2 linked regions of the Rhodobium gokarnense genome follow. The protein of the gene in region 1 interacts with the protein of each later gene in a pairwise test. Links are inferred from orthologs where the notes say so. Each region holds a gene or a part of one and is shown on either strand. Other genes may lie near its edges.

What was found.
Region 2: the proteins of trkA (region 1) and ptsN interact in binary tests that used the Escherichia coli proteins (3 or more experiments, as listed by UniProt). The link is inferred for Rhodobium gokarnense from one-to-one orthologs.

Annotation. Positions count from the first base shown.
Region 1 is NZ_JAOQNS010000004.1:408,787-423,877, forward strand. Bases 4,645-7,624 are described here. They hold trkA (Trk system potassium transporter TrkA), read right to left. Parts: upstream 6,833-7,624; coding sequence 5,456-6,832; downstream 4,645-5,455. Other genes in these bases: M2319_RS09555 (TrkH family potassium uptake protein), read right to left, coding at 4,645-5,435; ntrX (nitrogen assimilation response regulator NtrX), read right to left, coding at 6,974-7,624. In the rest of the region: M2319_RS09530 (aspartate/glutamate racemase family protein), read right to left, coding at 1-194; M2319_RS09535 (hypothetical protein), read left to right, coding at 390-893; mazG (nucleoside triphosphate pyrophosphohydrolase), read left to right, coding at 1,190-2,008; GTPase HflX, read right to left, coding at 2,048-3,397; RNA chaperone Hfq, read right to left, coding at 3,452-3,709; more of M2319_RS09555, read right to left, coding at 3,969-4,644; more of ntrX, read right to left, coding at 7,625-8,341; M2319_RS09570 (sensor histidine kinase NtrY-like), read right to left, coding at 8,347-10,614; ntrC (nitrogen regulation protein NR(I)), read right to left, coding at 10,794-12,236; M2319_RS09580 (two-component system sensor histidine kinase NtrB), read right to left, coding at 12,233-13,369; tRNA dihydrouridine synthase DusB, read right to left, coding at 13,369-14,385; M2319_RS09590 (bifunctional 2-C-methyl-D-erythritol 4-phosphate cytidylyltransferase/2-C-methyl-D-erythritol 2,4-cyclodiphosphate synthase), read left to right, coding at 14,565-15,091. UniProt on the Escherichia coli protein: Part of the constitutive potassium transport systems TrkG and TrkH. May regulate the transport activity of TrkG and TrkH systems. Binds to NAD(+) and NADH.
Region 2 is NZ_JAOQNS010000013.1:147,834-162,889, reverse strand. What follows is about bases 6,149-9,093. They hold ptsN (PTS IIA-like nitrogen regulatory protein PtsN), read right to left. Parts: upstream 7,881-9,093; coding sequence 7,416-7,880; downstream 6,149-7,415. Other genes in these bases: rpoN (RNA polymerase factor sigma-54), read right to left, coding at 8,924-9,093; hpf (ribosome hibernation-promoting factor, HPF/YfiA family), read right to left, coding at 7,986-8,558; M2319_RS19995 (BQ00720 family protein), read left to right, coding at 7,040-7,312; M2319_RS20000 (Hsp20 family protein), read left to right, coding at 6,513-6,941; M2319_RS20005 (hypothetical protein), read right to left, coding at 6,149-6,208. Also shown: M2319_RS20025 (bifunctional enoyl-CoA hydratase/phosphate acetyltransferase), read right to left, coding at 1-1,376; M2319_RS20020 (DUF3141 domain-containing protein), read right to left, coding at 1,430-3,778; enoyl-ACP reductase FabI, read right to left, coding at 3,783-4,547; M2319_RS20010 (SDR family NAD(P)-dependent oxidoreductase), read right to left, coding at 4,812-5,588; more of M2319_RS20005, read right to left, coding at 5,624-6,148; more of rpoN, read right to left, coding at 9,094-10,528; lptB (LPS export ABC transporter ATP-binding protein), read right to left, coding at 10,606-11,466; M2319_RS19970 (LptA/OstA family protein), read right to left, coding at 11,613-12,185; LPS export ABC transporter periplasmic protein LptC, read right to left, coding at 12,182-12,952; M2319_RS19960 (ribonuclease D), read right to left, coding at 13,103-13,717; M2319_RS19950 (complex I NDUFA9 subunit family protein), read left to right, coding at 14,135-15,056. UniProt on the Escherichia coli protein: Seems to have a role in regulating nitrogen assimilation.

The sequences.
Region 1 (15,091 bases):
CCGGCAAGCCCGGAAAGGATTGCCGCGGTGTCGTCGGCGATCTGCGGCGTCAGGCCGCCTGCCGCCTCGGCGGCAAGAAGAAGCTCCGGGCGCACAAAATGCTCCAGCGTTCCGTCCGGCAGTCCGAGGTGTCTGGCTGCGGCCTCGAAGATCGCCACGTTGCTCGCCGCGCTATGGAGGCATTTGAGCAGCACTCGGGTCACCCTTCAGGTTTGGAGCGGCTTCTCCTGGCGGCGTTGCCGCGGCAACGGGCCGGAATTCCGCCGTTTTCCCGGCCTTTGCGAAATACCGGTACCGGTACTGGAATACATTGTGTTCAGTCGAAACTGCAAATAAGAATAGTTCCTGTTCCTACTTGGATTTTCTTCCCTTTTCAGGACGATCGCAAAATGATCAGGATCTTCTCTGCCACTGTACTCGCCTTGGCGGTGTTGACGGGCCCTTCGCTGGCCGCCGGCGACCGTTTCTGCCATCAATACGCCTCAACCACCGCCGATGTCGCCCAGGACGCCATCAACAAGAACCCCGCCTGCCTCAATCCGAGCAAGGGCGTGCACGGCGTTTATCAGGCGCACTACGACTGGTGCCGCAAGACCCCGCGCAAGACGGTCGAAGGCGCAGCCGACAACATCCGGCGGCTGGCGCGCCAGTGTACCCGCCAGGCGGGCGGGCCGAACGGTCGGACGAATCCCCAGTTCTGCCAAAAATATGCGACCAATGCCGCCCGGGTGTCGCAAAACGCCATCGACCGCAATCCGAACTGTCTCGATCCCAGCCGGGGCGTTCACGGCTATTACCAGGGACATTACGACTGGTGCCTGAAGAATACGCGCGGCACCGTGCAAGGCGCGGCCAAAAACATCCGGCGGCTGGCGCGCCAGTGCAGCCGTTGACGGCCTGGAGCCTCGGGCGAGCATGGAATCGCGCCGAATGCTATAACCAACTGTTTTAACGAATAGAATTTTCGAGGACCGGTCTTTGTTTTTGGGGAAACCGGTCTGGAATCGGAGCGCTGAAAAGACCGGAGGGCGGCCTCGGCTGCCCTCCTTTTTCGTGAAAATGACCGGGCGGGCGCCCTCGCCGCCGTCGCGGCGTGCCGGTGACCGCGCGCCGCCGCCCATGCTAGGCTACGACCCGCGACTCTTTTCGTTGCACCCCTTCCGTCCGACAAAAATCCGGAGCCTTTGCCATGGAGCCCTCGCGGGACATTTCACGCCTTCTGGAAATCATGGCGGCGCTGAGGACGCCGGGCACCGGATGTCCCTGGGACCTGGAGCAGGATTTCTCCACCATCGCCCCCTACACCATCGAGGAAGCCTATGAGGTGGCCGACGCGATCGATCGCGGCGACCGCGGCGATCTTTGCGACGAGCTTGGCGACCTGCTCCTCCAGGTGGTCTTCCATGCGCGCATGGCGGAGGAAGAAAAGAGCTTTGATTTCAGCGATGTGGTGCTGGCGGTGAACCGCAAGATGGTGCGCCGGCACCCGCATGTCTTCGGCGATGCGGAGGCGCGCACCTCCGGCATGTCGAAGGCCCAGTGGGAGGCGATCAAGGCGGTCGAAAAACGCGAAAAGGCCGAGCGTCACGGCGATGCGGCAACGCGCAGCATCCTCGATGACGTGACCGTCGCCCTGCCCGCGCTCACCCGCGCCGTCAAGCTGCAGCAGCGCGCCGGCCGCGTCGGCTTCGACTGGAACGACGTCCGGGCCGTCATCGCCAAGCTGCACGAGGAACTGGGCGAGCTGGAAGCGGAAATGGCAGCAAGCGAGCCCGTCCAGGAGCGCATCGAGGAGGAAGTCGGCGACCTCCTCTTCGTCGTCGCGAATCTCGCCCGGCACCTGGACGTCGATCCGGAAAAGGCGCTGAGGGGCACGAACGACAAGTTCCGCGACCGGTTCCGGCACATCGAGGCCGGCCTGAAGGACGCGGGAAAAACGCCCGAGGACGCCACGTTAGAGGAGATGGAAGCGCTCTGGCAAGCGGCCAAGAAGCCTAAGAACGCATAGAACATAACGCGTTAGAAAACAGAGTTATAAAAACAACACTTAAAGTGATTGTTCGGCTTCCTGCGTGCGCATGCGGCCGTCGACGTAGGCGGCGCAGCGCCGGCGCACCTCGTCGGCGTATTTCGGCGGAATGCGGATGGTGAGGTGGATGCCCTCCTCGCCGTCGTCGCGCTCCAGGACCTCGCAACTGCGATAGAGCCAGGCGAGCAGCGCACCGTCGCTCGGCGGCAGGGTCAGCCGCAGCACCTGGCGGTTTGCGGTCAGCCGCCGCGCGATCTCGGCCAGCAGCGGCTCGATGCCCTCGCCGGTGAGTGCGGACACGGGGTAAGGACCGCCCTCCTCCGCCCGGTCCAGCATCCGCTGGCGCTGGTCGGGTGCCAGAAGGTCGATCTTGTTCCAGACCTCGATGACGTGGCTGGTGTCCCGGGCGTCGATGCCGAGCGCATCGAGGGTGTCGGCGACGTCGGTCGCCTGGGCCTCGGTCTCCGGATGGCTGATGTCGCGGATATGCAGCACGATGTCGGCCGAGATGACCTCTTCCAGCGTTGCCCGGAAGGCGGCGACGAGATGCGTCGGCAGGTCGGAGATGAAGCCGACGGTGTCGGACAGCACCACCTCCATGCCGCCGGGAAGCTCGACGCGCCTCAGGGTCGGGTCGAGGGTCGCGAACAAAAGGTCCTCGGCCATGACCGAGGCATCGGTCAGCCGGTTGAAGAGGGTCGACTTGCCGGCATTGGTGTAGCCGACCAGCGCGACGACGGGCCGCGGCACCTTCTTGCGCGCCTTGCGGTGCAGGCCGCGGGTGCGCTTGACCTGCTGCAGGTCCTTTTCCAGCCGGGTGATGCGTTCCTGGATCAGCCGCCGGTCGGCCTCGATCTGGGTCTCGCCGGGGCCACCAAGGAAGCCGAAGCCGCCGCGCTGGCGCTCCAGGTGGGTCCAGGAGCGTACGAGCCGGCTCTTCTGGTAATTGAGATGCGCCAGCTCGACCTGGAGGCGGCCTTCCTTGGTCCGCGCCCGCTCGCCGAAGATTTCGAGAATCAGGCCGGTGCGGTCGAGGATCTTGGCGTTCCAGGCCTTTTCCAGATTGCGCTGCTGGATCGGCGAAAGGGCGTGGTCGACGATGACGAGGCCGATGTCGTCCATGCGCACGGCAAGGCCGATCTCCTCCACCTTGCCGGAGCCGAACAGGGTTGCCGGTTTCGGCTCGGCGACGCGCACGACCGAGGCGCCGATTACGTCGAGCGCGATCGCCTCGGAAAGGCCCACGGTCTCGGCCAGCCGGCCCTCGGGCGAACGCTCCGTCAGAGCGGCCTCGCCGCGTCCCGGGGCGCCCTTGCGATGGGTCAGCTCCGGTTCGAGCACGAGCGCGCGCACGGGATCTCTCGCCACCTGCTCACCAGCCGGTGGAGTCTCGGCCCCGCCCTGCCCGTCTTGCGGCTTCAATCAGTCAGCGGCCTTTTCGCCCGTTTCCTCGCCCGGTTCAAAAAGCTGAACGGGCTGATTCGGCATGATCGTCGAAATAGCGTGCTTGTAGACGAGCTGGGAATGCCCGTCTCGCCTCAACAGGACACAGAAATTGTCGAACCAGGTAACCACCCCTTGCAACTTCACGCCGTTGACCAGGAAGATGGTCAGGGGGATCTTGTTCTTGCGTACATTGTTCAGGAAGGTGTCCTGGAGATTCTGTCCGCGGTCCGCCATTGTTGTTATTGCCTTTTGTCTTTCTTCGGACGTTGCGTCCGTTCTCTGTCGTTCTGCCGCCGGAAGCCATGCCGACGAACAATATTGCCGCAAGCGGGCATCGGTCACCTGCGAGCATAGCAAATCATAGGCGACGCATCGCTGGAATGAAACTACGATTATTTTATGAAATGCAAACGCAAATGCCGCATAAATTCAAGCTACACGCGCAGGTTTTCCGTCCGCAGCCCGATTTGCCGCAGTTTTACAGCCATTCCCGTCACCTGCGCAACCAGATGAGACCGTTTACCGCGCCCAGGAGCGCGAGCATTTCCAGGCGCCCGGCGATCATGGTCAGGCACAGGGCGAGCTTGGCGATGACGCCGAACTCCTCAAAGAGCTGCCAGTGGCGCACGCCGGTCTGCCACTGGCTCTCATAGACCGGGCCGATATTGGAAAAGGTCGCGGCCGTCGCCAGGAGCGCGTTCTCGTAGTCGATGGCCTCGCCGGCGACGACGAGGGTGATGATGCCGAGGACCATGACCGTGACCACGAAATGGCTCCAGATCGCCTTCATGAGCTGCATGTCGTAGGGCTGGCTGCCGAATTTCGCCGGCCGGATGCCGTGCGGATAGAGCAGCCGCGTCAGCTCGCGGGCCGACTGGGTGGCCATGGCGCCGAACCGGTAGGCCTTGATGCCGCCGGCGGTGGAAAAGGCGCTGCCGCCGATGAAGATGACCATCAGCACCAGCGGCAACGGCAACAGCGCGAGGCCGCCGGTGCGGGTCTCGTAGCCGGTCGTCGAGATCATCGAGGCGGCCGTCACCAGCCCCTCGCGCAGGGCCGACAGCGGCGACAGCACGCTCGCCGAGCCGGCGGCCTGAAACAGCACCGCGGCCGTCAGCACGCCGAGGACGAGGATTCCGGCGATCAGGATATAGCTCTCCCGGTGCTCCTTCAGGAGCTGGAAGCGGCGCTGCAGCACCATACGGTGCCACAGGATGCTGGTCGCTCCGATGACCATGAAAACGGCGAGCCAGACTTCCAGCGCCGGCAGACCATAGACCGACAGGTCGCCGTCGCGCGGCATGAAGCCGCCGGTTGAGACGGTGGAAAAGGTCAGGCAGAAGGCGTCGAAGGCCGGCGCGCCGATGACGAAGAGGCCGACGAAGCAGATGAAGGTGGCGGCGCCATAGGCCGTTGCGGTGTCCAGAACGATCTGGGTGGCGCGGCTGATGTCGGTGCGCTCACTGGTCTCCAGCAGGCGGATCTGGCGGCCCGGAAGCCCGCCGACCCCGGCCGGCGCGAGAATCAGCACGATGGACAGAAGCGTCAGGAAGCCGCCGATCCATTGCAGCTCGGCGCGCCAGAAGATGACCGCGCGCGGCAGCGGATCGAGCGTCTTGAAGACCGTGGCGCCGGTCGTCGTCAGTCCCGAGACCGTCTCGAAATAGGCATCGATCGGAGCCAGCCCGGTGATCAGCACCACCGGGATCGCGGCGATCGCCGGCACCAGGGCCCAGACCATGATGAGGAGGATATAGCCGTTCTTGTGGACCAGCCGGCGCTCGCGCCCGGTAAGCGCGATGGCCGCGGAGACGGAGACGACGGAGGTGAGCGCGGCGGTCAGGCCGAAATCGACGAGTGCGACCGTCTCGCCATAGCTGGCGGCGACGGCCACCGGCAGGAGCAGCGCCACGGCGATGCCGGTGAGGACGAGCGCGAAATGATAGAGGATACCGCTCATGAACCGGCCATGCCCGGATCCTAGAAGAACTCGAGGCTGACGCGGAACATGCGCTCGACCTGGCGCACCCGGCCGCCGACGGTGAAGATGACGACCCGGTCGTTGGCGAGGATCTGGGTGTCGCCGCGCGGGATGATGACGTTGCCGGCGCGGTAGATGGCGCCGATGCGGATGCCGTCGGGAACGTCGAGTTCGCGCAAGGGTTTGCCGACCAGCGGCGAGGTCTCCAGCGCCTCGGCCTCGATCACCTCGGCGCTGCCGTTCTGCAGCGAGTGGACGCCGCGGATGCGGCCGCGGCGGACGTGGCGCAGCACCTTGGAGACGGTGACGGCGCGCGGATTGATGTGGGCGTCGATGCCGAGGGCGCGGGCAAAGGCGTGGTAGCTGGTGTTGTTGATGAGGCAGAGATTGCGCCGGCAGCCGAGCTTCTTGGCCATGACGCTGGTCAGGATGTTGGCCTCGTCGTCATTGGTCAGCGCGATCATGGTGTCGGCGTGGCGCACGTCCGCTTCGGTGAGGATCGCCTGGTCGAGGGCGCTGCCGTGCAGGATCACCGTGCGCTTCAGGCCGTCGGCGATGTCGATGGCGCGCTCGCGCGAGGCCTCGATGATCTTGACCTTGGAGCCGGCGTGGCGCTGTTCCAGGGCCTTGGCGACGTAGAGCCCGATATTGCCGCCGCCGGCGACCACCACCCGGTTCGCCTCCGGTTCCTCGTGGCCGAAGATGCCGAGTGTCCGCGCCACCTGCTCGCGGCGCGCGGCGACATAGACGAGGTCGCCTTCCAGCATGGCGTCGTTGATATGCGGCACGAACAGGGTGTTGCCGCGGAAGATGCCGACGACGACGGCGCCGAGATCGGGAAACAGCTCGGTGAGCTGGCGAATCGGCGTGTCGACGATCGGGCAGTCCGGCTCGCAGACGACGCCGACGACGACGACCTTGTCGTCGGCAAAGCGCACGGTCTCCACAGCGCCCGGCAGGGCGAGGCGCCGCAGCACCATCTCGCCGACCTCGATCTCCGGCGAGATGATGACGTCGATCGGCATGTGGTCGCGGGAGAACAGGTCCTGCCAGTGCGGCTGCAGATAGCTCTGGGCGCGCACCCGGGCGACCTTGGTCGGCACCGCGAACAGCGAGTGCGCGACCTGGCAGGCGACCATGTTGACCTCGTCGTAGAGGGTGACGGCGATGATCATGTCGGCCTGGTCGGCGCCGGCCTGGGACAACACGTCCGGATGGGCGCCGTGGCCGACGAAGCCGCGCACGTCGAGCGCCTCGCGGATGCGGTTGATCAGTTCGGGCGAGGAATCGATGACGGTGACGTCGTTCTGCTCGGCCGCGAGCTTTTCGGCGATGCCGTAGCCGACCTGGCCGGCTCCGCAGACAATGACTCTCATGGGGTTGCGACTCTCATGGACGGCGCCTTTCGCGCTTTTTGCTCCTGCCCTTTTAGCGGGTTAAAGGGGCGCACGAAACAGCGCAGGAACAGGAAAGCGACAACGCCGGGCGGGCCGCGCGGTTCCGCGGGGCCCCGATCGTCAGCCGAGGCCGAGGGATTTCAGCTTGCGGTGCAGGGCCGATCTCTCCATGCCGACGAATTCCGCGGTGCGCGAGATGTTGCCGCCGAAACGGTCGATCTGGGCCTTCAGGTAGTCGCGCTCGAAGGCCTCGCGGGCGTTCCTCAGCGACATGGCGAGGAGATGCTCGCCGCCGGCGCTCGACGACAGCGAGGGCAGCATGGAGCCGACCTCGGCCGGCAGGAGGTCGGCGGTGATCGTCGCCTCCGGGTCGCCGCGGGTCAGGATCATCAGCCGCTCCACATTGTTGCGGAGCTGGCGGATGTTGCCGGGCCAGTCATGGGCCTGCAGGACGGCCATGGCGTCGTCGCCGATGCGCCGCTTCGGCAGGCCCGTCGCCACCGAGATCTGCTCCATGAAGAAGTCGACGAGGCCGGGGATGTCCTCGCGCCGCTCCGACAGGGACGGCACCCGGAGCGGCACCACGCCGAGCCGGTGGAACAGGTCCTCGCGGAACCGGCCTTCGGCGATCTCGGCCTCCAGGTTACGGGCGCTGGAGGAAATGATGCGCACGTCGACATGGACCTTGGTGCCGCCATTGACGCGCTGGAACTTCTGGTCGACCAGCACGCGCAGGATCTTGCTCTGGGTCTCGCCGGGCATGTCGGCAATTTCATCAAGGTACAGCGTGCCGCCATGGGCCTCTTCGAGCGCGCCGACCTTGCGCTGGGCGCCGCCTTCGGCCTCGATGCCGAACAGCTCCTCCTCCATGCGCTCCGGCGTGATGGTGGCCGCGTTGAGCACCACGAAGGGACCGGCCGCGCGGGCCGAGCGATTGTGGATGGTGCGCGCCACCAGCTCCTTGCCGGAGCCGGACGGGCCGGTGATCAGGATGCGGCTGTTGGTCGGCGCGACGCGCTCGATGGTCTGGCCGAGCTGGTTGATGACGGAGGAATCGCCGACGAGCTGCAGCGCATCGCCGGAGCGCTGGCGCAGGTCCCTCACCTCACGCTTCAGCTTGGAGGCTTCCAGCGCGCGTTCCGCGATCAGCACCAGCCGGTCGGCCTTGAACGGCTTTTCGATATAGTCGTAGGCGCCGCGCTTGATGGCGGAGACGGCGGTCTCGATGTTGCCGTGGCCGGAGATCATCACCACCGGCAGTTCCGGATGCTGGGCCTTGATCTCGTCGAGGAGGCCGAGGCCGTCGAGGCGGCTGCCCTGCAGCCAGATGTCGAGGAAGGCGAGCGAGGGCCGGCGGTCGCCGATCGCGGCAAGGGCGCCGTCGGCGTCCGCCGCGGTGCGGGTCGCGTGTCCCTCGTCCTCCAGGATGCCGGCGACGAGGTCGCGGATGTCCGTTTCGTCGTCAACGATGAGAATATCGCTGGCCATTGTGGTTATGCTCCCTCGGTCAGGCTTTCGGCGGCATCGGACGCGGCCGCGCCGCCGCCATTGACCAACAGTGTGAGACGGACCATGGCGCCGCTGCCGCCTTCGGCAACGGCCGGCGCGTCGCGCAACTCGATGCGCCCGCCATGTTCCTCGACGATCTTGCCGACGATGGCGAGGCCGAGGCCGGTGCCCTTCTCGCGCGTCGTCATGTAAGGCTCAAGCAACCGCTGGCGGTTTTCCTTCGGCCAGCCGATGCCGTTGTCGATGACGTCGATGACGAAGCGCCCCCCCTCGCGGTGGACCCGCACGTGGATGTGGCCCTCGCGTTCGTCCACGGCGATTGCGGCCTCCACGGCCTCCGTGGCGTTCTTGACGACATTGCCGACGGCCTGGCCGATCAGCCGGTGGTCGAAGCGGCCGATCATCGGCTGCTCCTCGAATTCGGTGGTGAACTCCACGTCCTGGCGGCCGACGCCGACGAGGAACACAGCCTCGCTGACGGTGTCGGTGAGGTCGCGCTCCTCCATCACCGCCTTCGGCATGCGGGCGAAGGACGAGAACTCGTCGACCATGCGGCCGATGTCGCCGACCTGGCGCACGATGGTGTCGATGCACTGGTCGAACACGGTGCGGTCGTCCTCGATCTGCTTGCCGTAGCGGCGCTTGATGCGTTCGGCGGAAAGCTGGATCGGCGTCAGCGGGTTCTTGATCTCGTGGGCGATGCGGCGGGCGACGTCGGCCCAGGCGGTGGAGCGCTGGGCGGCGACGAGGTCGGTGATGTCGTCGAAGGTCAGCACCAGGCCGTGGTCGCGGCCGGCGGACTGCTCGCTGGTGGCCTGGACGGAGAACGTGCGCTCGCGGCCGTCGCGCACCAGCACGACCTCCTCGGTGCGGTTGCCGCTGGCCGCGGCGTGGGCGGCCGGGACGATGCCGGAGAATTCCGGCACGGCCTCGTCGATCGGCCGGCCGACCAGTTCGTCGAAGGAGAGCGCCAGCAGGTGCTGGGCGGAGTTGTTGGCGAGCGAGATGCGGCTGTCCTCGTCGATGCCGAGGACGCCGGCGGTCACGCCGGCCAGAACCGCCTCGGTGAAGCGGCGACGGCGGTCGATCTGGTCGTTGGCCGCGAGCAGCTCGCCGCGCTGGCTGCGAAGCTGCTTCATCATGGTGTTGAAGGTGTTGCCGAGCCGGAAGAGGTCCCCTTCCCGGCGCCCGATGGCGACCTCCACGTCCATGTTGCCGCGCGAGACCTGGTCGGCGGCGCCGATCAGCCGGCGGATCGGCGTCACCAGACGGTTGGCGAAGCCGAGGCCGATCCAGATGGCGGAGAGCAGCAGCACCAGGGTCATGCCCACATAGATCATGCCGAAGGCGACCTGGACGCCGAACCGGCTCTCTTCCAGGCGGGCATATTCGGACGCCTTCTCCTTGGTGACACTCAGATACTCGACGACGCGGCTGTCCAGCGCCCGGGCGATGTAGAGATAGGTGTCGACATAGCCGGTCAGCTTCATGACGCCGCCGACGAGGTTCGACGGCCCCGGCGCGATCAGCACCGGCTCGCCGTCCTCGGCGCGCTCCAGCACGCCCTTCGGCGGCATCAGCATCTTCACGTCGGGATCGATGATGGCGCTGGTGATGATGCTGCCGTCGGAGCCGAGGAGATAGGCGGCCGGGATCTGGCGCAGCGTGAGCTGGGTCTTGAGGAACAGGTCGAAGCGCAGCGGCTCCTCGTCATAGAGCGGCTTGGCGCGGGAAAAGTCCGAGGCCATGGCGATGAGGTCGGAGCGCAGCACCCGCGTGTGTTCCTGCACATAGGCGTTGGCGACGGTGACCGCGTTGGAGACGATCTGGCGGGTGCGGTCCTGGAACCAGCGGTCGAGGCCGACATCTAGGGTGATCAGGGCGATGATGGCGACGATGATCGCCGGGATCGCCGCGATCAGGCTGAACAGCGTGACGATGCGCACATGCAGGCGCGCCGCGGCGCGGCCGCGCTGGCGGGCGAGCAGCAGGCTGCGGGCTTCCAGCGCGATGGTGACCAGCAGGATGACGACGAGGATGCCGTTGATGACCATCGCCGCCCGGATCACTTCCGGCGTCGGGTTGATGGGCGACAGGCCGGTCAGGACGATGAACGAAATGGTCGCCGCGAACAGCGCCACCACCACGGTGATGAGGCCGATGCGCCGGACCAGGCGGCGTCCGTCGCCGCCCGAGCCGGTGCGCTGGTCGGTCTGTCTGGAAGCGTCCGATGGGGTGGCCGAAGAGGTCATGCGCGGCAGAAGGCCCGTGGCAGTCGTCGGTGAAGGCGGGTCCGATGATTCCGGAAAGTCGCAATCCTACAACAATGTTGCGAAAATGCGACAGAAGCGGGGCAGAAAACTTTACCGGCGCGCATGCGAACGCCCCCGGGCGGCCGAAGCCGCCCGGTTACGCCCTCGCCTGAGGCGTCTTAGCGCATGCCGCGATAGACCTGGATTTCCAGGTCGCGGATCTTCTTGCGCAAGGTGTTGCGATTGAGGCCGAGGAGATCGGCGGCGCGGATCTGGTTGCCTCTGGTCGCGGCGAGCGCCGCCGTGATCAGCGGCTGCTCGATTTCCCGCAGAATCCGCTGGTAGAGCCCGGCCGGTGGCAATTCGTCGCCGAACTGGGAGAAGTATTTGGCCAGGTGCCGCTCGACGGCGACGGTGAGCGACTCGCTCTCCTGGGCCGGCTCCGGCAGCGGCTCGGCGAACGGGCGCTCCAGCTCCGCCTCGATGTGCTCCTTGTTGATGACCTCGTCGGGGCAGAGGGCGGCGAGCCGGCGGATCAGGTTTTCCAGCTCGCGGATGTTGCCCGGCCAGCGGTAACGGCGCAGCGCCTCAAGGGCGGCAGCATCGATCTGCTTGGCCGGCAGACCCTCGCGGGACGCCTGCAGGAAGAAGTGCCGGACGAGGTCGCCGATGTCCTCGGTGCGCTCGCGAAGGGGCGGCAACCGGATGGGGACGACGTTGAGGCGGAAGAACAGGTCCTCGCGGAACAGGCCCTGGTCGATGAGCTGGCGCAGGTCCTTGTTGGTGGCGGCGACGATGCGCACGTCGGTCTTGATCGGCGTGCGGCCGCCGACGGTGGTGTATTCGCCCTGCTGCAGGACGCGCAGCAGCCGCGTCTGGGCGTCCATCGGCATGTCGCCGATCTCGTCGAGGAACAGCGTGCCGCTCTCGGCCTGCTCGAAGCGGCCGACGGAGCGGGTCTGGGCGCCGGTAAAGGAGCCCTTCTCGTGGCCGAACAGTTCCGATTCGATGAGGTCGCGCGGGATGGCGGCCATGTTGATGGCGACGAACGGGCCGTTGCGGCGCTTGCCGTAGTCGTGCAGGGCGCGGGCGACCAGTTCCTTGCCGGTGCCCGATTCGCCGGAGATCAGCACCGTCAGGTCGGTGTGCATGAGGCGCGCGAGCACCCGGTAGATGTCCTGCATGGCCGGCGAGCGGCCGACCAGCGGGATGTTCTCGCCGCCCTCCTCCTCGTCGCCGACCCGCTGCTCGCGGCGCGGCTCGGACAGGGCGCGGCCGACGATGGAGATCAGCTCCTTCAGGTCGAAGGGCTTGGGCAGGTATTCGTAGGCGCCCTTCTCGGAGGCCCGGATCGCCGTCATGAAGGTGTTCTGCGCGCTCATGACGACGATCGGCAGGTCCGGCCGGATGCGCTTGATGCGCGGCAGGAGATCGAAGGCGTTCTCGTCCGGCATCACCACGTCGGTGATGACGAGATCGCCGTCGCCCTCGTTGATCCAGCGCCACAGCGTGCCGGCATTGGAGGTCAGGCGGACGTCGTAGCCGGAGCGCGACAGGGCCTGGTTGAGGACGGTGCGGATTGCCGAATCGTCATCGGCGACGAGGATTCTTCCCTGCGTCATTGGGTGTCTCCGGCGTCGCCCGCGGTGGCGGGCGTAAAGGCTGGCAGGAGGATGCGGAAGACGGTCATGCCCGATTTCATGTCACATTCTATGACGCCGCCATGGTCGCCGACGATCTTGGCGACGAGGGCAAGGCCGAGGCCGGTGCCGTTGGTCTTGGTGGTGACGAACGGGTCGAACAGATGCGGCAAGAGATCTTCGGAGACGCCGGGGCCGTTGTCCTTGACGCAGAATTCCAGCGGCAGGCTGACCTTTTCCGCGCTGCCCGGGACGGACAGCCGGATGCCCGGCCGGAACGCGGTCGACAGCTCGATCTCGCCGTCGGGCCGGTCCTTGACCGCCTCGCAGGCGTTCTTGATGAGGTTGAGGAAGACCTGGATGAGCTGGTCGGAATTGGCCCAGACCGGCGGCAGCGACGGGTCGTAGTCCTCGCGGATCGTGACGTCCCGGGCAAAGCCGGTGGTGGCGACCCGCTTCACCCGGTCGAGCACGACATGGATGTTGACCGGCGCGCGCTCCACCGGGCGCTCGTCGGAAAAGACGTCCATGCGGTCGACGAGCTTGACGATGCGGTCGGCCTCGGCGGTGATGAGCTGGGTCAGCGCCCGGTCCTCGTCGCCGACGGACTGCTCCAGGAGTTGGGCGGCGCCGCGGATGCCCGACAGCGGGTTCTTGATCTCGTGGGCGAGCATGGACGCAAGGCCCATGACCGAACGGGCGGCGCCGCGATGGGTGAGCTGCCGGTCGATCTTGTCGGCCATGGAGCGTTCCTGCAGCATGACGACGGTGCCGGGCTGGCGATTTATCAGCGGTGCGGCATGGATGTCGACGATGCGCTCCGAGCCGATGCGGGGCGAGGAAATGTCGACCCGGTAGCCGTTGACCGGGGTGCCCCGGCGCACGACTTCGTCGATCAGCGCCAGCACCGGGCTGCCGAAGGGCACGAAATAGGACAGGCCATGCTTGCGCAGGCTGGAAAGGCTCGCCTGGAAAAAGGACTGGGCCGAATCGTTCGCCGTGATGATGCTCATGTCCTCGTCGACGAGCAGCACCGGATGCGGCAGGGCGTTGATGATGGCGGTCGCCTGCACTTCGCTGGCACCGTTGGCGGAGGCGTTCTTGCGGTTCAGCATCAGGCGGCATCCCGTCGTTCGGCCGCGTCGAACCAGCACGTCAGCAGCGCGCGCACGCTGTCGGGGTTCTCTGCAGTCAGAATGTCCCTGCGCAGGGCTTTTGCGTCGGCGTCGCTGCGCGGGCTGGCGTCCATGTACCAGGCAAGATGCTTGCGGGCGGCGCGAAGGCCGAGGTCGACGCCGTAGTGGTCGAGGATGCCCTCATAGTGTTCGGCGACGATCACCGCGATCTCGTCATTGGCCGGCTCGGCCGGGGCGACGCCGGTCGAAAGATACCGTGCAACGGCGCCGGGGAACCAGGGGCGCCCATAGGCGCCGCGCCCGATCATGATGCCGTCGGCGCCGGACTGGCTGAGCATTTCGGCGGCATCTTCGAAGCTTTCGCAGTCGCCATTGGCGATGACGGGAATGGAGACGGCCTGCTTGACCGCGGCAATGGCCTTCCAGTCGGCCCTGCCCTTGTAGAACTGGCAGCGCGTGCGGCCATGGACGGTGACGAGGGCAACGCCGGCCTTTTCGGCGCGCCGTGCAAGCTCCGGCGCGTTGAGATTCTCGTCGTCCCAGCCTAGGCGCATCTTGACGGTGACAGGCACTTTGACCGCGCCGACCACGGCCTCGATCAGCCGCGTTGCGTGTTCGAGATCGCGCATCAGGGCCGAGCCGGCATAGCCGGTCGTCACGCGCTTGGACGGGCAGCCCATATTGATGTCGAGGAGGTCGGCGCCGGCGGCTTCCAGGCGGCGGGCGCTTTCGGCGAGTGCCGTCGCCTCGCGCCCGGCAAGCTGTACCGCGTGGGGGGCGACGCCGGCCGATTCGGCGCGCAAATGGGCCTCCTCACCGCCGGTGATCAGTTCGTTGCTTGCCACCATTTCCGAAATCACCAGACCCGCGCCGAAGCGATGCGCCAGCCGCCGGAACGGCGCATCGGTAATGCCCGCCATCGGCGCCAGGAATACGGCATTTTTCAGCCGCAGATCACCGATCGTGGGAGCGTGGTTCCACACGGTCCGTCGCATGCTTTTGCTCACTTCATAGGCAGATATACGGGCTGCACTGATATTAGTCAATGCGACGCCTTGACGGCGTGACGATGCGCGGCATTCCTGCAACATATGCGCCCGCCGCCGCATCGTGATATGGAACGATCACATAGCAAATTAATGGCCCCGAACCACTCACATTTTCCGTGTCGCCCATGAAAATCGACGAAAACACGACGGTCGCCGTCCTGCTGGTTGCCGCCGGACGCGGATCGCGGGCCGCCACCGCCTCCGACACCAGCCCCAAACAATATCGCACAATTGGTGGCGTTTCGGTTATCGCCCGCTCGATCAAGGTGTTCCAGGACCATCCGCGCGTCGGGCCGGTCGTTGCCGTCATCCACCGGGACGACGGCGCGGCCTTCACAGAGGCGACCGGCGAGGCCGGCCGGGACGTTGCGACCGTTCCGGGCGGCGCCACGCGACAGGCCTCGGTGCTGTGCGGGCTGGAGCACCTTGCGTCCCTCCCCGCCCCGCCGGACATCGTCCTCATCCACGACGCCGTGCGCCCGTTCGTCGCCCCGTCGGTGATCGACGACGTCATCCTGGCGCTTGGCGACAGCGAGGGCGCGATCGCCGCCCTGCCCGCCATCGAGACGCTAAAGACCGAGACCGAGAACGGGCATATCGCCAAAACCGTGCCGCGGGCCGGCGTCTGGTCGGCGCAGACGCCCCAGGGCTT
Region 2 (15,056 bases), on another replicon or contig:
CACGCTTTATAGAGCGCGGCGATGGCGCAGGAAGCGAGCCGCGCCTTTTCGCCGTCGGCGCGGCTGGTCAGGATGATCGGGACGGCAGCGCCGAGCACGACGCCCGCGGCTTCCGCATGGGCGATGAAGGCCAGTTCCTTGGCCAGCATGTTGCCGGCTTCCAGGTTCGGCACGATGAGGACGTCGGCGCGGCCGGCGACCAGCGAGGTGATGCCCTTGGTCTGGGCCGCCTGCAGGTCGATGGCGTTGTCCATGGCCAGCGGCCCGTCGACGAGGCCGCCGGTGATCTGGCCGCGATCGGCCATCTTGGAGAGCGCGGCGGCATCGAGGGTCGAGGGGATCGCCGGATTGACGGTCTCCACGGCCGACAGCACGCCGACCTTCGGCTGGCCGATGCCGAGCGAGCGGCCGAGGTCGATGGCGCTCTGGGTGATGTCGATCTTTTCCTCAAGGCTCGGCGAGATGTTGATCGCCGCGTCCGAGACGATGAGCACGTGGTCGAGGCCCGGCACGTCCATGATGAAGGCGTGGCTGAGCCGGCGCCCGGTGCGAAGCCCGCCGTCGCGCTTGACGACGTGGCGCAGGAGCTGGTCGGTATGCAGGTGCCCCTTCATGATCGCCTGGACCTGGTCGGCGCGGGCCATCTCCACTGCCTTTGCCGCGGCCGCGTCATGGTTCGCAACGTCGATGATCTCGATGCCGGTAAGGTCCTCGCCGTGCTTCTTGGCGACCGCCTTGATGGCCTCGGCCGAGCCGATCAGGATCGGCACGATGAGGTTGCGCTTGGCGGCCAGCAGCGCGCCGCCGAGCGAGGCCGGGTCCTCCGGCGCAACGACGGCGGTCGCAGCGCTCGGCATGCCGGCACAGGCGTCGAGATAGCGGTCGAAATGCTGGTGGCGGCGGATCAGGAGGTCCGGCAGCCGGTCGTCGTCGATGGCCACCTTGCGGGTCGGGGCGAGCACTTCGGCAACGCCGTCGGCGACCACGTCGCCGCCGCGCCCGGTGATCACCGTGTCGAGGACGACGGTGTTGTTGGCGCGCTTTTCCGACACCGTGACGGTGACGGTCAGCTCATCGCCGACATGGACCCGGTCGACGAAGCGGAACGTCTGGGTCTTGTAGAGCGTGCCGGCGCCGGGGAGGATGTTGCCGAGCACCGAGGAGATCAGCGCGCCGACCCACATGGACGGGGCCACCGGTTCGGCCGTCTCGCCGTTCGCCTTGCCATTGTGGTGCTCGTCCTCCGGCAGGTGCAGCGGGTTGAGGTTGCCCGACGCGTGGGCGAAGACGAACAGGTCGTTGGCGGTGCACACGCGCTTGACGGAAGCGCTGTCGCCGACCGTCAGTTCGTCGAAAAGCTTGTTCTCGCGGATCATTTTTTTCGGCTCCTCGTCCCCGGAGTGGGCCTTTTTCTGTCTCAGGCGACGCTTCAGGCGGTCGGCGCGGTCGCAGCATCCGGCGAAGTGCCGGGGATGTGGCCCTCGACCTCGTGCTGCGGTTCGTGCCAGTCCTTCGCCATCGTCTTCAGCACCTGCTGGATGTGCTTGAACATGGCGATCGTCGGCGGGTCCATTTCTTCCACCGCGCCGGCGATTTCCATCACCAGATTGACCGCCCTCATGCGGTCGACGTCGTCGCGCAGCAGCTCCGGCAGGGTGGCGATCGCCTCCTTGCCGGCGAATTCCACGATCATCGTCTGCTCGTGGATGATGCGGCTGCGGTGCTCAGGCGTCATGGTGTCGAAGGGCGGCCGGGAATGCAGGATGCGGTTGGAGCGTTCGAGGCGGTCGCGCCGTACCGACCCGCGTGCCCGGGCGATCAGAATCAGCATGCGGATGATGGCCTCGGCATACCCTCCGACACCCGATTTTGCCAGCGCTTCCTTGACCTGGGGGTATTGCAAAGCGTCGCGCACCTCCCGCTTGCGGACGCCGTTTTCTGCAAGCCGCTTCATGACGGGCGTGCCGTAGATGCCGTGAAAGGCAAGCTCGATGAAGGCATCGCGGGTGTCGCGGAAGAGGTTCCAGTTGTTCTCCACGACGTCGGCCATCAGCTTTTCGGCCCTAAAGAACGGATTGTCCGCGGCAATCGGCGTGCGGGTCCGCCGGCGCCGGTCGGCCAGCGCCTTGACGCTGCGCATCGCCGGGTTGGCGCCGGAGAACAGATAGCGCTGGGTGCGCATCGGATGCATCACCCGGTTGGCCTCGGCGATTTGCGGCGTCACCATGCTCTGGACGAAGGGGCGCATGGTCAGCTCGTAGGTCTTCGTCGCCCATTCGGAGAGCTGGGCGACGGCGGCGAACTCCTCCTCTTCCTCGCGGCCGTCGTCGAGCGCCAGGATGTCGTCGATGGTGCGCGCTTCGAAGGAGACCGTATAGACGCCGTCCTCCTTGCCGATCTTCATTTCGTAAAGGCCGGGGGCGAGCGCCTCGATGGTCTTGACGACCGAGGTGATCTGCTTGTGCTGCTTGCTCGCCACCTTGGCCGAGACGAAGATGCCGAGATGGCCGACGCTGTCGTGCAGGGTGTAGACGACGACGTTGCCGCGCGCCTGCATCTCCTGGACGGAATCGTAAAGGTCCGGGATCCAGTTCAGCGCCTGCTGCGGCGGCGTGATGTTGTCGCCATGCGAGGCGAAGACGACGACCGGCGCCTGGATGCGGGTGAGGTCGATCGGCGTGCCGTCCGGCAGCACCGCCTCGCCGCGGGTCAGCTTGTTGCCGATGAACAGGTTCTCGACGATCCAGCGGATCTCGTTCTCGTTCATGAAATAGAAACCGGACCACCATTTCTCGAAATCGAGGAAGCGGTCGGCCTCGTTGTCGACGTCGGCGAAGACCGTGTAGTTCTTGCGCCACCAGGTGTTGGCCGGGTTGAGGCTCTCGAAGTTCATGACCAGGTGGGCGCCGTCGAACTTGCCGCCGCCGAGATCGGACGAAAACAGCGCCGGCACGGCACCGCCCATGACGCCGCCGAAATAGCGGAACGGGTTCTTGCCCTTTTCGCCGGCCCAGTAGGAGAGCGGCGCGCCGGCAATGACCAGCGGCCCGATCAGGTCCGGATGGATGGCGCCGAGGATCATCGAGGCCCAGCCGCCCTGGCAGTTGCCGGTAACAAGCGGCAGCGGCGCGTTCGGGTGCCGGGCGTGGATTTCCTTCAGGAACAGCGCCTCGGCCTCGCAGACATCGCCGAGGGTCTGGCCGGGTTCCGGGTCGGGATAGAAGATGACGAAATAGACCGGGTGGCCGTCCTTGAGGGCAACGCCGACCTCCGACTCGCTCTTGAAGCCGCCGATGCCGCTGCCGTGGCCGGCGCGCGGGTCGATGATGACGAAGGGGCGGCCGTCCTCGCGCTGCGGCGGCGAGCCCTCCGGCGGCAGGATGCGCACGAGGGCATAGTTGACGGGTTTGGCAAGCTCGCGGCCATCGATGATGAGGTCGTAGTCGAAGACCAGGACCGGCTTGAAGCCTTCCTCCTCGCGCTCGATGTAGGAGTCGCCGCGCTGGCGCAGGGTGTCGAGGAAGAGAAGCGAGCGCTCTGCAAAGTCGGTGGCGTAGTCCTGGAAGGCCGTCGCCGGATTGCCGTTCCAGAACTGCGGTGCAAGGGCGCGCATCGCCGCGGTCGTGCCGGTAACGGCCTTGGCCTGGCTGTCCCGCAGTGCATTGGCGTGGTGGCGCGTCAGCTCGCCCATCAGGCGCCACTGGCTGGCGAGATCGCCCCATCCATTGCCGAAGGCCGCGAAGGGATTGCTGTTGCTGGAGGTGTCTTTGTCGGTCATTGGGTCAACCCACGATGTGGTAGCCGCCGTCGATCATGTGGACGCCGCCGGTGACGTTGGCGGCCTCGCGGCTGGCAAGGAAGGCTGCGTAGGCGCCGACATCCTCGATCGTCGCCAGGTGATGGGTCGGCGTGCGCTCCGCGGTGCGCGCCATAAGCTCGTCGAAATGGTCGATGCCCGACGCCGCGCGGGTCTTCAGCGGCCCCGGCGACAGCGCATGGACGCTGATGCCCTTGGGGCCGAGTTCGGCGGCGAGGTAGCGCGAGGTGGATTCCAGCGCGGCCTTCACCGGGCCCATGATGTTGTAGTGGTCGACGACCTTTTCCGATCCGTAGAAGGAGACGGTCATGCAGGTGCCGCCGTTCGGCATCAGGTGTTCGGCCCGGCGCACCATGCGGATGAAGGAATAGACGGAGATGTCCATCGCCGCGGCAAAGCCGCTGCGCGAGCAGTCGACGACCCGGCCGTGCAGGTCCTCCTTCGGGCAGAAGGCGATGGAATGCAGGCAGACGTCGATGCGGCCCCAGCGCTGGCGGATGGCGTCGAACACCTCGCCGAACTCGCCGTCGCGCTGGACGTCGAGCGGCAGGCAGATTTCGGCACCCAGCTTTTCCGCGATCGGGCGCACGAAGCGTTCGGCACGGTCGTTCAGATAGGTGATGGCAAGGTCGGCGCCCTGGTCGCGGAACGCCTTGGCGCAGCCATAGGCGATCGACTCTTCGTTGGCGATCCCGACGACGAGCGCCTTTTTTCCGGCAAGCGAGAACACTGGAGAACCTCTTCGATAATGCGCTGCAGCATAGCGAATGAGTGTGAATTTTTTATTCCGATACAGTCAGTTCACTGAGGATTGACCGGACACTTCCGCAAACAATTTCAACAGCATGAAGAAATACCTAAAATACAATCTAGAAAACCGACCCCCGCGTGCAAGGCCGGTGCCCGACGCTTTTTCGTATGGTTGCCGACGGGTTTGTGCAGATGCACAACGGGCATCGCTTACCGCTGTCAAAAAGCGCAAGGGGTCGGGTGCTCAGAGCGGGCCGCGGCCGCCGTCGACGACAAAGCTCTGGGCGGTGCAGGCGCCGCCATCGTCGGCGGCGAGGAACAGAACCATCCGGTTGAACTCTTCGGCGGTGATGCGCCGCTTCAGGCACTGCATCTCCATGGTGCCGGCCTCGCCCTCCGGGCTCCACCACTTCTCCAGTTGCCGCTCGGTGGCGACCCAGCCGGGCAGCACGGCGTTGACCCGGATGTTGTCCGGCCCGAAGGTCCGCGCCATGGTGTGGGTAAGGCCCTGGACGGCGGACTTGGCGATGGCGTAGCCGGGAAAGAAGTCCTCCTTGATCATCCAGCACGAGCTGCCGATGTTGATGATCGACCCGAAGCCGGCCCGGCGCATCTGCGGCACCACCGCCTGGATGGCAAAGAACTGGTGCCGGAGGTTCACCGCAAAGCGGTCGTCCCAGTAGTCCGGCGTCACCTCCGCCCAGTCGTGCCGGTCGTCATTGGCGGCGTTGTTGACCAGGACCGTGATGTCGCCGAAATGCTTGCCCGTTTCCGCGATCGCCGCCTTCAGCGCATCGATGTCGCGAAGGTCGCCGGGGATGAAGAGCGGAGCGTGGGCGGCGCCGGCGGCGATGCAGGCGGCGACATTGGCCTTCCCCGCATCCTCGGCAAGGTCGATGAAGCCGACCTTCGCCCCCTGGCCGGCGAACTGGCGGACCATGTCGCCGCCGATGCCGGCGGCCCCGCCGGTGATGAAGACGACGCGGTCTTTCAAGCTCGGATAGCGGGCATAGTCGGGCATCGGGACGGCTCCTTGTGAGGGGACACGTGCTCCCGCTATTTCACACGAAAGACCTCGTGGCAACCGAGGCACGAATTGGTCATGTCGGAAAGCGCGACGAAGAGCTTCCTGTAGTTCTCCGCGCTCGGATCGGCGTCTGCCGCCCGCGCCGCATCGGCCAGCGGATAGGCGGTCTTGTGGAACAACTGGCCGATGGCTACCAGCTCCTGCGGCATGAAGCGGCCGACGCCGCGGCCTCCCTCCATGCCGCGCCGGGCCATTTCCTTCGGCATGTCCGTGCCGAGCTCCTCGGCCATCTGCCGCATGTCCTTAATGGCGGCGGCGATCTTTTCGTCCGGGGCGCCCATCTCCTCCATGCGCATGATGCGCATATGGCCAAGGCCGATCCGGCGCTCCGCGATCCGTGCTGCCAGCTCCAGGTCGTCCTCCGCGATCGCGGTGATCACCGCGTCGAGATTGACCAGGTCCTGGCGCATCTCCTCCAGGAACCGGTCGCGGATGTCCGGTGCCACCTCGACCAGTTCGCGGGTGTCCTCGGCAAGCACCGGCCGGGCACCGGGCAGGGACGCCGCCAGCACGCCGACGACAAGGGCGGCAAAGACAGCGGAATGCGGTTTCATATGATGGGTCCTCCCCTCGCTGCGGCGGGCCGTCGGCCCGCCTGTCATCGCCGGGACATATGCAAGGACGAGAACGTCACGGATTGCATTGAAGTCCTTCAAGGAAAGCGCGATTGCCATGTGCAAGGCCCGGCTTTTCGCAGATGTCCGCCGGCCGGAAAGACGCGGGTTCGCGCGCCCCGGCACCCGCGGCGCTTGAACGGGTGCCACGGTCTCACCATATTGGCGTCGACGGCGCAGATGCCGCACCGGATGCCAGCAAAGGGTCCGGACACTCAAGGTCGCTTCGCGAGAGGACTTTGACATGACACGAATGTCGGCGTTTTCCAGCCCCTATCTGTTGGGGTTCGACGATATCGAGCGCGTGCTCGACCGCGTTTCCAAAGCCACCAATGACGGCTACCCGCCCTACAATATCGAGCGGATCGGCTCGTCCGGCGGCTATGGCGAGACGCTTCGCATCACCCTTGCGGTGGCGGGCTTCACGCGCGAGCAGCTCGACGTGGCAGTGGAAGAAAACCAGTTGGTGATCCGCGGCCTTCAGACCGACGACAAGGAGCGGGACTTCCTCCACCGGGGCATCGCCTCGCGGCAGTTCCAGCGCACCTTCGTCCTTGCCGAGGGCATCGAAATCCTCGGCGCCGACCTGAAGGACGGCCTCCTCTCGATCGATCTTGCGCGTCCCGAGCCGGAACGCATCGTCCGCAAGATCGAGATCACGGCCCACGATTGACGGCAGCAGTCTTCTGCCGGAGCGGATGGCGGCAACGGCGGGCAAAGCCTTGCCGAAGCGTACCTCGCGCCACATGTGAGTATGAGGAGGCGTAAGCCATGAACGACACCAAGAACCACGATGCCCAGAAACACCCCCTGATGCCGCCCCACGTGTTCGCCAAGCTCGGCGGCGACCAGCTCGCCTATGTGCGCCCGGTCGCCTCGGAAGACCTGGCGACGATGTTCCCGGACGCGCCGGAAGTCGCTCCGGGCCTGAAGCTGTGGGCTCTGCTTGCCGCCGACGGCAGCCCGATCCTGATCGCCGACACCCGCGATGCGGCCGTTGCCAACGCCATCAGCAACGACATCCACGCGGTCAGCGTCCACTGATCCCGCCGAAAATTACGCGGTGAAATGACAAACGGCTCCGCCGGTCCCTGGGAACAGGGCTTGCGGGGCCGTTCGTCGTTCTGAGGGGGATCGCGCGGCTGCGTCAGGCCGCGTTGGAGGCGAGCGGTTGCGTCAGCAGCGCATAGAGCGCCGCCGGATCGGAGGTCGCCCGCAATTTGGCGATGATCGTCGGGTCGCGCAGTTGCCGGGCGATCCGTGCCAAGGCCTTCAGGTGGTCGGCGCCCGCACCTTCCGGCGCCAGCAGCAGGAAGATGATGTCGACGGGTTCGTCGTCGAGGGCGTCGAAGTCGACCGGCCGCTGCAGGCGCGCGAAGATGCCGACGAGCCGGTCGAGGGCGACCAGCTTGCCGTGCGGAATGGCGACGCCATGACCGACGCCGGTCGAGCCGAGCCGTTCACGCTGCAGGAGCGTGTCGAAGATATCGCGTTCCGGCAGGTGCACCCGGGACGCCGCCCGGCCCGCCAGTTCCTGGATCACCTGCTTCTTCGAATTCGCTTTCAGCGCCGGAACGATGGAGTCCGGGCTGAGAAGATCGCTCAGATCCATGACGAAGAGTCCTTTGACTGACATCCGACCTATTCCCGCGGCCGGAAGGCCGCTCCGCGGGAGGCGTTTCAGGATGAAACGACGATCCGAAAAGACACCGGACCGTCAGTCTGCCGCGCCGTTGCCGGCGAGAGACGGGTCGACCCAGCCGATATGGCCGTCGGCCCTGCGGTAGACCACGTTGATGCCGCCATTGCCCGCATTGCGGAAAACGACGACGGGCGACTCGATGAGATCGAGCTGCATGACCGCCATGCCGACCGTCATGGTCCTCATGTTGGTCGACGTTTCGGCGATGATGACGGGATTGAAATCTTCCGGGACTTCCTCCTCGTCCTCGCTCGCGGCGAAGACGACGTAGGAGGCTTCCCCCTTGGTGTCGGCCCGGTGGTCCTTGAGCTTGCGCTTGTAGCGCCGGAGCCGCTTCTCGATGCGCTCGGCGGCCTGGTCGAAGGACGATTGCGGTTCCTGGGCCTGGGCGGACGCCTGCAGGACGATGCCGGTATCGAGGTGGATGCTGCAGTCGGCGCGGCAGCCGGAGCCTTCGCGTTCGAACACCAGATTCCCGGAATAATTTCCGTCGAAATACTTGTCGACGGCATCGTCGATGCGGGCTTCCACATGGGTACGCAAAGATTCGCCGATATCGACGTTCTTACTGGAGATTCGCAGTGTCATAAGGTCCTCTGGGATCGTATCCGCCGGCGGCTCGCTGGTCGCTTGGGTCCGCGCGCCGCTGTTATATGCGCCGACGTCGAGCAAATGCGCTGCTCACAATGCGATGTCATATCGCCTCGTCCTGTCGCGCGCGGACTTCTACGGCCCTGCCGCGCCGAAGTCAATGACCGGTTTTCCCGTTCCGCGTTTAACCATGAGACCATCACCCCACAGGGTCCGGCCGGCTCTGTCCCGCCCACTTTGCGGCCGCGGCGACGGTCGCAACACTGTCACGAACGGATCATGCGCCCGTTGAGGGCCGCCGTCAAAGCCGAAAAACAACCGGCGGTTAAGCCGCTGGCATTGCGGGGGAAACGGGTCCTGCGTCAGGCGGCGCCATGCTGCAGGGCGCGCTTTTCGCGGCGCCGCTGGACCGAGGAGGGAATGCGCATGGACTCCCGGTATTTGGCGACCGTGCGCCGTGCGATATCGACGCCGGAATCCCTGAGCATCTTAACGATCGTATCGTCGGAAAGGATCGCTTCGGGGTTTTCCGCATCGATCAGGCGGCGGATCTGGTGGCGCACCGCCTCGGCGGAATGGGCCTCGCCGCCCTCGGCCGAGGCGATTGCCGAGGTGAAGAAGTATTTCAATTCGAAGATGCCGCGCGGCGTCGCCATGTACTTGTTCGACGTCACCCGGCTGACCGTCGACTCGTGCATGTTGATGGCTTCGGCGACGGTCCTGAGGTTGAGCGGCTTCAGATAGGCGACGCCGTTGGCCAGGAACCCGTCCTGCTGGCGCACGATCTCGGTGGAGACCTTGAGGATGGTGCGGGCCCGCTGGTCGAGGCTCTTGACCAGCCAGTTCGCCGTCTGCAGGCAGTCGGAGAGGTAGGTCTTGGCCTTGTCGTCGACGGCGGCCCTGGAGACGGTGGTGTAATAGGTCTGGTCGACCAGCACCTTGGGCAGCGTCTCGGTATTCAGCTCGATGGCCCAGCCGCCGCTGCTGGACGGGCGCACGATGACGTCGGGCACGACGGTCTGCACGACGGCGGCGCCGAAGGCGTTGCCGGGCTTGGGATTGAGCGCGCGGATCTCGCCGATCATGTCAACGAGGTCCTCCTCGTCGACGCCGCAGATCCGCCGCAGCGCCGAAAAATCGCGCCGGGCGAGGATTTCCAGATTGTCGACGAGCGCCTTCATCGCCGGATCGAGCCGGTCGCGCTCCTTCAGTTGCAGGGCGAGGCATTCGGCAAGGCTGCGCGCGCCGATCCCGCTCGGATCGAAGCTCTGGACGACGGCGAGGACCCGTTCGACGGTCTCGGGGTCGGTGCCGAGCTGTTCGGCCATGGTCTCGACGTCGCCGGTCAGGTAGCCGGCCTCGTCGATCATGTCGATGAGATACTGGCCGATCATCCGCTCCGCCGGATCGCTCACCGCAAGGACGAGCTGGTCGGCGAGGTGGTCCTGCATCGACTTTTCCGCGCCGAGCACGGCATCGAGGTCGAAGTCGTCGGCTGAGCCGCCGCGGCCGGAAACCTGCGACCACGAGCTGCCGGCAAGGGCGCCGGGATCGCTGACCGGCGCCGGGCTGTCGCTCGGCCCGTCCTCCGCATAGACGGAGCCGAAATCGGCATCGAGGTCGGAGACGTTGGCATCGGCGCCGGAGGTCAGCGCATCGGCAAGCGGCGCCGTATCGAGGTCCGGCCCATCGCTGTCTGAGCCACTGTCGGGGCCGCCGTCAGAGCTGGTGTCGGAACTGGCGGCGTCGGACGACGCATCGCCGCGGTCGGCCGCCTCATTGCCTTCGCCGGGGCCGCGCTCGTCGCTTTCGTCGCGCACCAGCAGCGGGTTGCGTTCCAGCTCGGTTTCCACATGGGCGACGAGATCGACATTGGACAGTTGCAGGAGCTTGATCGCCTGCATGAGCTGCGGCGTCATGACGAGCGCCTGGCTCGTCCGCATTTCGAGTTTCGGCGTCATTGCCATGCTCGAGAGCTGCCCCTGTCCCTGTCCGGCCGGTTGGTCCGTTTCTTGCCTTGCCCCTTTCTAATAGGATGTTCCGACTAAAGCGTAAACCGCTCGCCGAGGTAAAGGCGGCGCACGTCGGGGTCGGCGACGATCTCGTCGGGGCGACCCTCGGTAAGCACGGCGCCGGCCGCGATGATGTAGGCGCGGTCGATGAGGCCGAGGGTTTCGCGCACGTTGTGGTCGGTAATGAGGACGCCGATGCCGCGCTGGGTGAGGTGCCGGACGAGGGCCTGGATGTCGCCGACGGCGATCGGATCGATGCCCGCGAACGGCTCGTCAAGCAGCATGAAGGCCGGCCGGCTGGCCAGCGCCCGGGCGATCTCCACCCGCCGCCGCTCGCCGCCGGACAGCGCGATTGCCGGCGAGTCGGCGAGATGGGAGATGCCGAACTCGTCGAGCAGTTCCTCAAGCTCGGCCGTCCGCTTCCTGCGGTTCGGCTCGGTCACTTCCAGCACCGCAAGGATGTTGTCGCGCACGGTGAGGCCGCGAAAGATCGAGGCTTCCTGCGGCAGGTAGCCGATGCCGAGCCGGGCGCGGCGATACATCGGCAGGCCGGTGATGTCGAAGCCGCCGAGTTCGATGGCGCCGTGGTCGGGCCGGATGAGGCCGGTGATCATATAGAAGACGGTGGTCTTGCCGGCGCCGTTCGGGCCGAGAAGGCCGACCGCCTCGCCGCGGCCGACCGCGAGCGTCACGTCGCTCACCACCTGGCGCTGGCGATAGCTCTTGGCAAGGCTGCGCACGGCGAGCACATCGTCGCCGGATGCCGCCGCCTCGGCGGAAACGATCTGCGGCTCGGCGGGCTCGATGTCTTCGGTCCCGGCGCGGCGCGCGCGCCGTCGCCCTGCCGCTGCGCCGCGGCCCGTCAATCGGCTGAAGAGCCCGCGCACCGTCAAGCGCCCGTCCTCCCGCCGCGCAAAGCCGGCGTCCTCCGCCAAAAAGACAGATGTCCGATTGTCCGAACTATGTATCGTGAATCGTTCATGCGGGCGTCATATCCGTCTCGCCGGCATCTGTCGAGCGGACCTTCCGGTGCGCCGCGTCAATTCCCGGGCGGGGTTTTTTCTTTGCCAAGGCTCTTGGGCTGGATCAGCATGCGGATGCGCGACGGTGAGCGGAATTTCGCCTGGCCCGTCTTCATGTCGATTTCCAGGATCTCGCCCTGGATCACGTTCGGTCCCTTGGACAGGACCACATTGCCGGTGACGGTAAGCTGTTCCGCCTTCAAATCGAAGACGGCCTTGTCGCCGGTCGCCACCTGGTCGCCGGAGGAGACGTAGACCTTGCCGCCGGCCTCCAGCTTGGAGATGTCCTGGGCGCCGCCCTTGGCGCCCGCCCCGCCGGTGTAGAAGACCTTCAGGTTCTGCGCCTTCAGGACGGCATTCTGCTGGCGCACATTGACGTCGCCGCGGAAGATCGCGACCCGCTCCTTGTCGCGCACTTCCAGTTCGCGGGCCTCGATCTGGATCGGGTCGTTGGAATTGACGCCGAGGCCGGTGAAGGATTCGGTGAACGTCTGGGCCCGGGCGGCGGGCGCGGCAAGCACCGCGCCGGCGAACAGCGCGACGACAGCGAGGCGCGCGGCGGTCCCAAAGGTGGAAAAAAAGCGGGTCATTGGCCGGTTCCCTGTTCGCCGCCGGAGGCGGCGGGGGCCGCGGCGCCGTCCGCGCGCGGCCGTTTCGTCTTGGCGGCTTCCTTCAGTTCGGAGGAGACCGCCTTCGGCAGCTTTTCCCCGGCTGCCGGATTGAGCGTCATCTTGATGCCGTCGCCGAAGAGGATGGTCTGGCCGTCGTCCTTGACCTCCAGCCGCCCGGCCTCGATCGTTCCCTTTTCCGAGGTCAGGCTGAACGGATCGGCGCTGGTGACGACGCCGTCCTTGAAGTTGACCTCCGCACCGTCGAGCGTCGCCTGGTAGCCGAGGCTGGAATCGATGGTGATCCGGTCGGTCAGCGACAGCGTTTCCTTGGTGCCGTCGAAGACGCCTTCGACCGCCCTGAAGGTTGCCCAGGAGCCGTCGCCGAGCTCGACCCGGGCGCCGATCTTCTCCATCGTGATGATCTTCGGATTGGCAAGGCTCTGCACGGCGCGGTCGGCGGTGACCTCATAGGACCGGTTCTGCTTGTCGTGGCCGGAGAGCCGCGGATTGGCCATGACGATGCCGTCGCCGCCGAAGCTGAGGGCGGAAAGGTCGATGCCCGGCGCGAAGGACGAGATCACCACCATGCCGGCAATCACCGCAACGATGACCGCGGCGACGCTCGGCAGCACGATCTTCAGCCGCCGCACCCGCCGGCTGTGGCGCACAGCGTCAACGCGCGCCCGCTCGCGCTGGCGCGTGGCAAGCGGCGCGGGGCTGTCGGCAGTGGTCGGGTGCGCGGTCACTGGTCCTCGGCGGTCCTGACGCCATGATTAGGGAAAAAAGATGCGTATGCGGACGCCCTGTGCCGTCCGCGCCGCATCCGGTTCCCACAACAATATGATGGATTTCGGGCGGATCGCCAGTCAGCGGGCCGGGCGCCGTGTGTCGCGGCATCAGGAATGGGCGAAAATATCCTGTTCCGGCCAGCCTTCAAGGTCGAGCCGTGCCCGCGTCGGCAGGAAGCGGAAACAGGCCTCAGCCATCTCCGTGCGCTCCTCGCGGGCGAGCATCATCTGCAGCCGGTCGCGGAGCTGGTGCAGGTGGAGGACGTCCGAGGCCGCATAGGAGAGCTGGGCGTCGCTGAGGTCCTCGGCCGCCCAGTCGGAGCTCTGCTGCTGCTTGGAAAGGTCGATGTTCAGCAATTCGCGGCAGATGTCCTTCAGCCCGTGCCGGTCGGTATAGGTGCGCACCAGCCGCGAGGCGATCTTGGTGCACCAGACCGGCTCCGGCATGACGCCGAAGGCGTGATAGAGCACGGCGACGTCGAAGCGGGCGAAATGGAAGATCTTGACGACGTCCGGATCGGCAAGGAGCCGCGTCAGATTCGGCGCCTCGCTCTGGCCGCGGGCGATCTGCACCACGTCGGCGGTGCCGTCGCCGGGCGAGAGCTGCACCACGCACAGCCGGTCGCGATGGGGATTGAGGCCGAGGGTCTCGGTGTCGATGGCGACCGAGCCCTTGTAGCGGGAAAGATCGGGGAGGTCGCCTTTGTGGAGCCGGATGGTCATCGGTGTTTCCGTGGGTCTTGCCGGGCGGGCCGCAAGGCCGTTCGGGCCCGTCAACGAAAACACCGGCCGGTCCGGCACCCCGGGGTCGGCACGAACGGATCGCGCCTGCCGGGAAATCTGCCGGATGGTGCCCAGGAGAGGACTCGAACCTCCACGCCCTTTCGAGCACTAGCACCTGAAGCTAGCGCGTCTACCAATTCCGCCACCTGGGCCAACGGCGAAGGAGCTTTAAGGATCGCTTGCCGGCTTGTCAATCGGTGTCTGCGGCGGCCGCGTGGCCGATCTGCGCTTCGTCTCGCCGACAACGCAAACGCCGGCCGTTTCGCCGGCCCCGACACCGCCCCTGTACAGGCTTCCGGCGAGCGGGTAAGAGGAATGCGAAACTTTGCATTCGGCTTCGAACGGCGGTGGATTCCAATGGCAGTCTCGCAGAACTCCAAACTGGTGACGGTTTTCGGCGGATCGGGTTTCGTCGGCCGACATGTGGTGAGGGCCCTTGTTGCCCGCGGCTGGCGCGTGCGCGTCGCGGTGCGCCGGCCGGACCTTGCCTTCTTCCTGCAGCCGATCGGCGCGGTCGGCCAGATCCACGCGGTCCAGGCCAATCTGCGCTATCCCGAATCGATCGAGCGGGCGCTCGCCGGCGCCGACGCCGTCGTCAATTCCGTCGGCATCCTGGTGCCGAGCGGTAAGCAGACCTTCGAGGCGCTCGTTGCCGAGGGCGCGAAGAGAATCGCCGAGGCCGCGGCCAGGGCCGGCATCACCAATGTCGCGCACATCTCCGCCATCGGCGCGGACCCCGAATCGCCCGCGGCCTATGCCCGCGCCAAGGCGGCCGGCGAGGCCGGCGTCCTTGCCGCCGTGCCCGGCGCGGCGATCCTGAGGCCCTCCATCGTCTTCGGGCCGGAGGACGACTTCTTCAACCGCTTCGCATCGATGGCCGCGATGTCGCCCGTCGTCCCGCTGATCGGCGGCAGCACGAAGTTCCAGCCGGTCTTCGTCGGCGACGTCGCCGAGGCCGTCGCCATGGCCCTTGAGGGCAAGACCGAGCCGGGCGGCGTCTACGAGCTCGGCGGCCCGGAGGTGAAGACGTTCCGGGAATGCATCGAGGTGATGCTGGAGGTCATCGACCGCAAGCGCGCCATCGTCTCCCTGCCGCTGAAGATCGCCAGCATGCAGGCCTGGCTGCTGGAGAAGCTGCCGAAGCCGATGCTGACCCGCGACCAGGTCAAGATGCTTGCCCGCGACAACGTCGTCTCGGCGGAGGCCAAGGCGGCCGGCCGCACCCTGGAAGGCCTCGGCATCGAGGGCCGCACCCTTGAGGCGATCCTGCCGACCTATC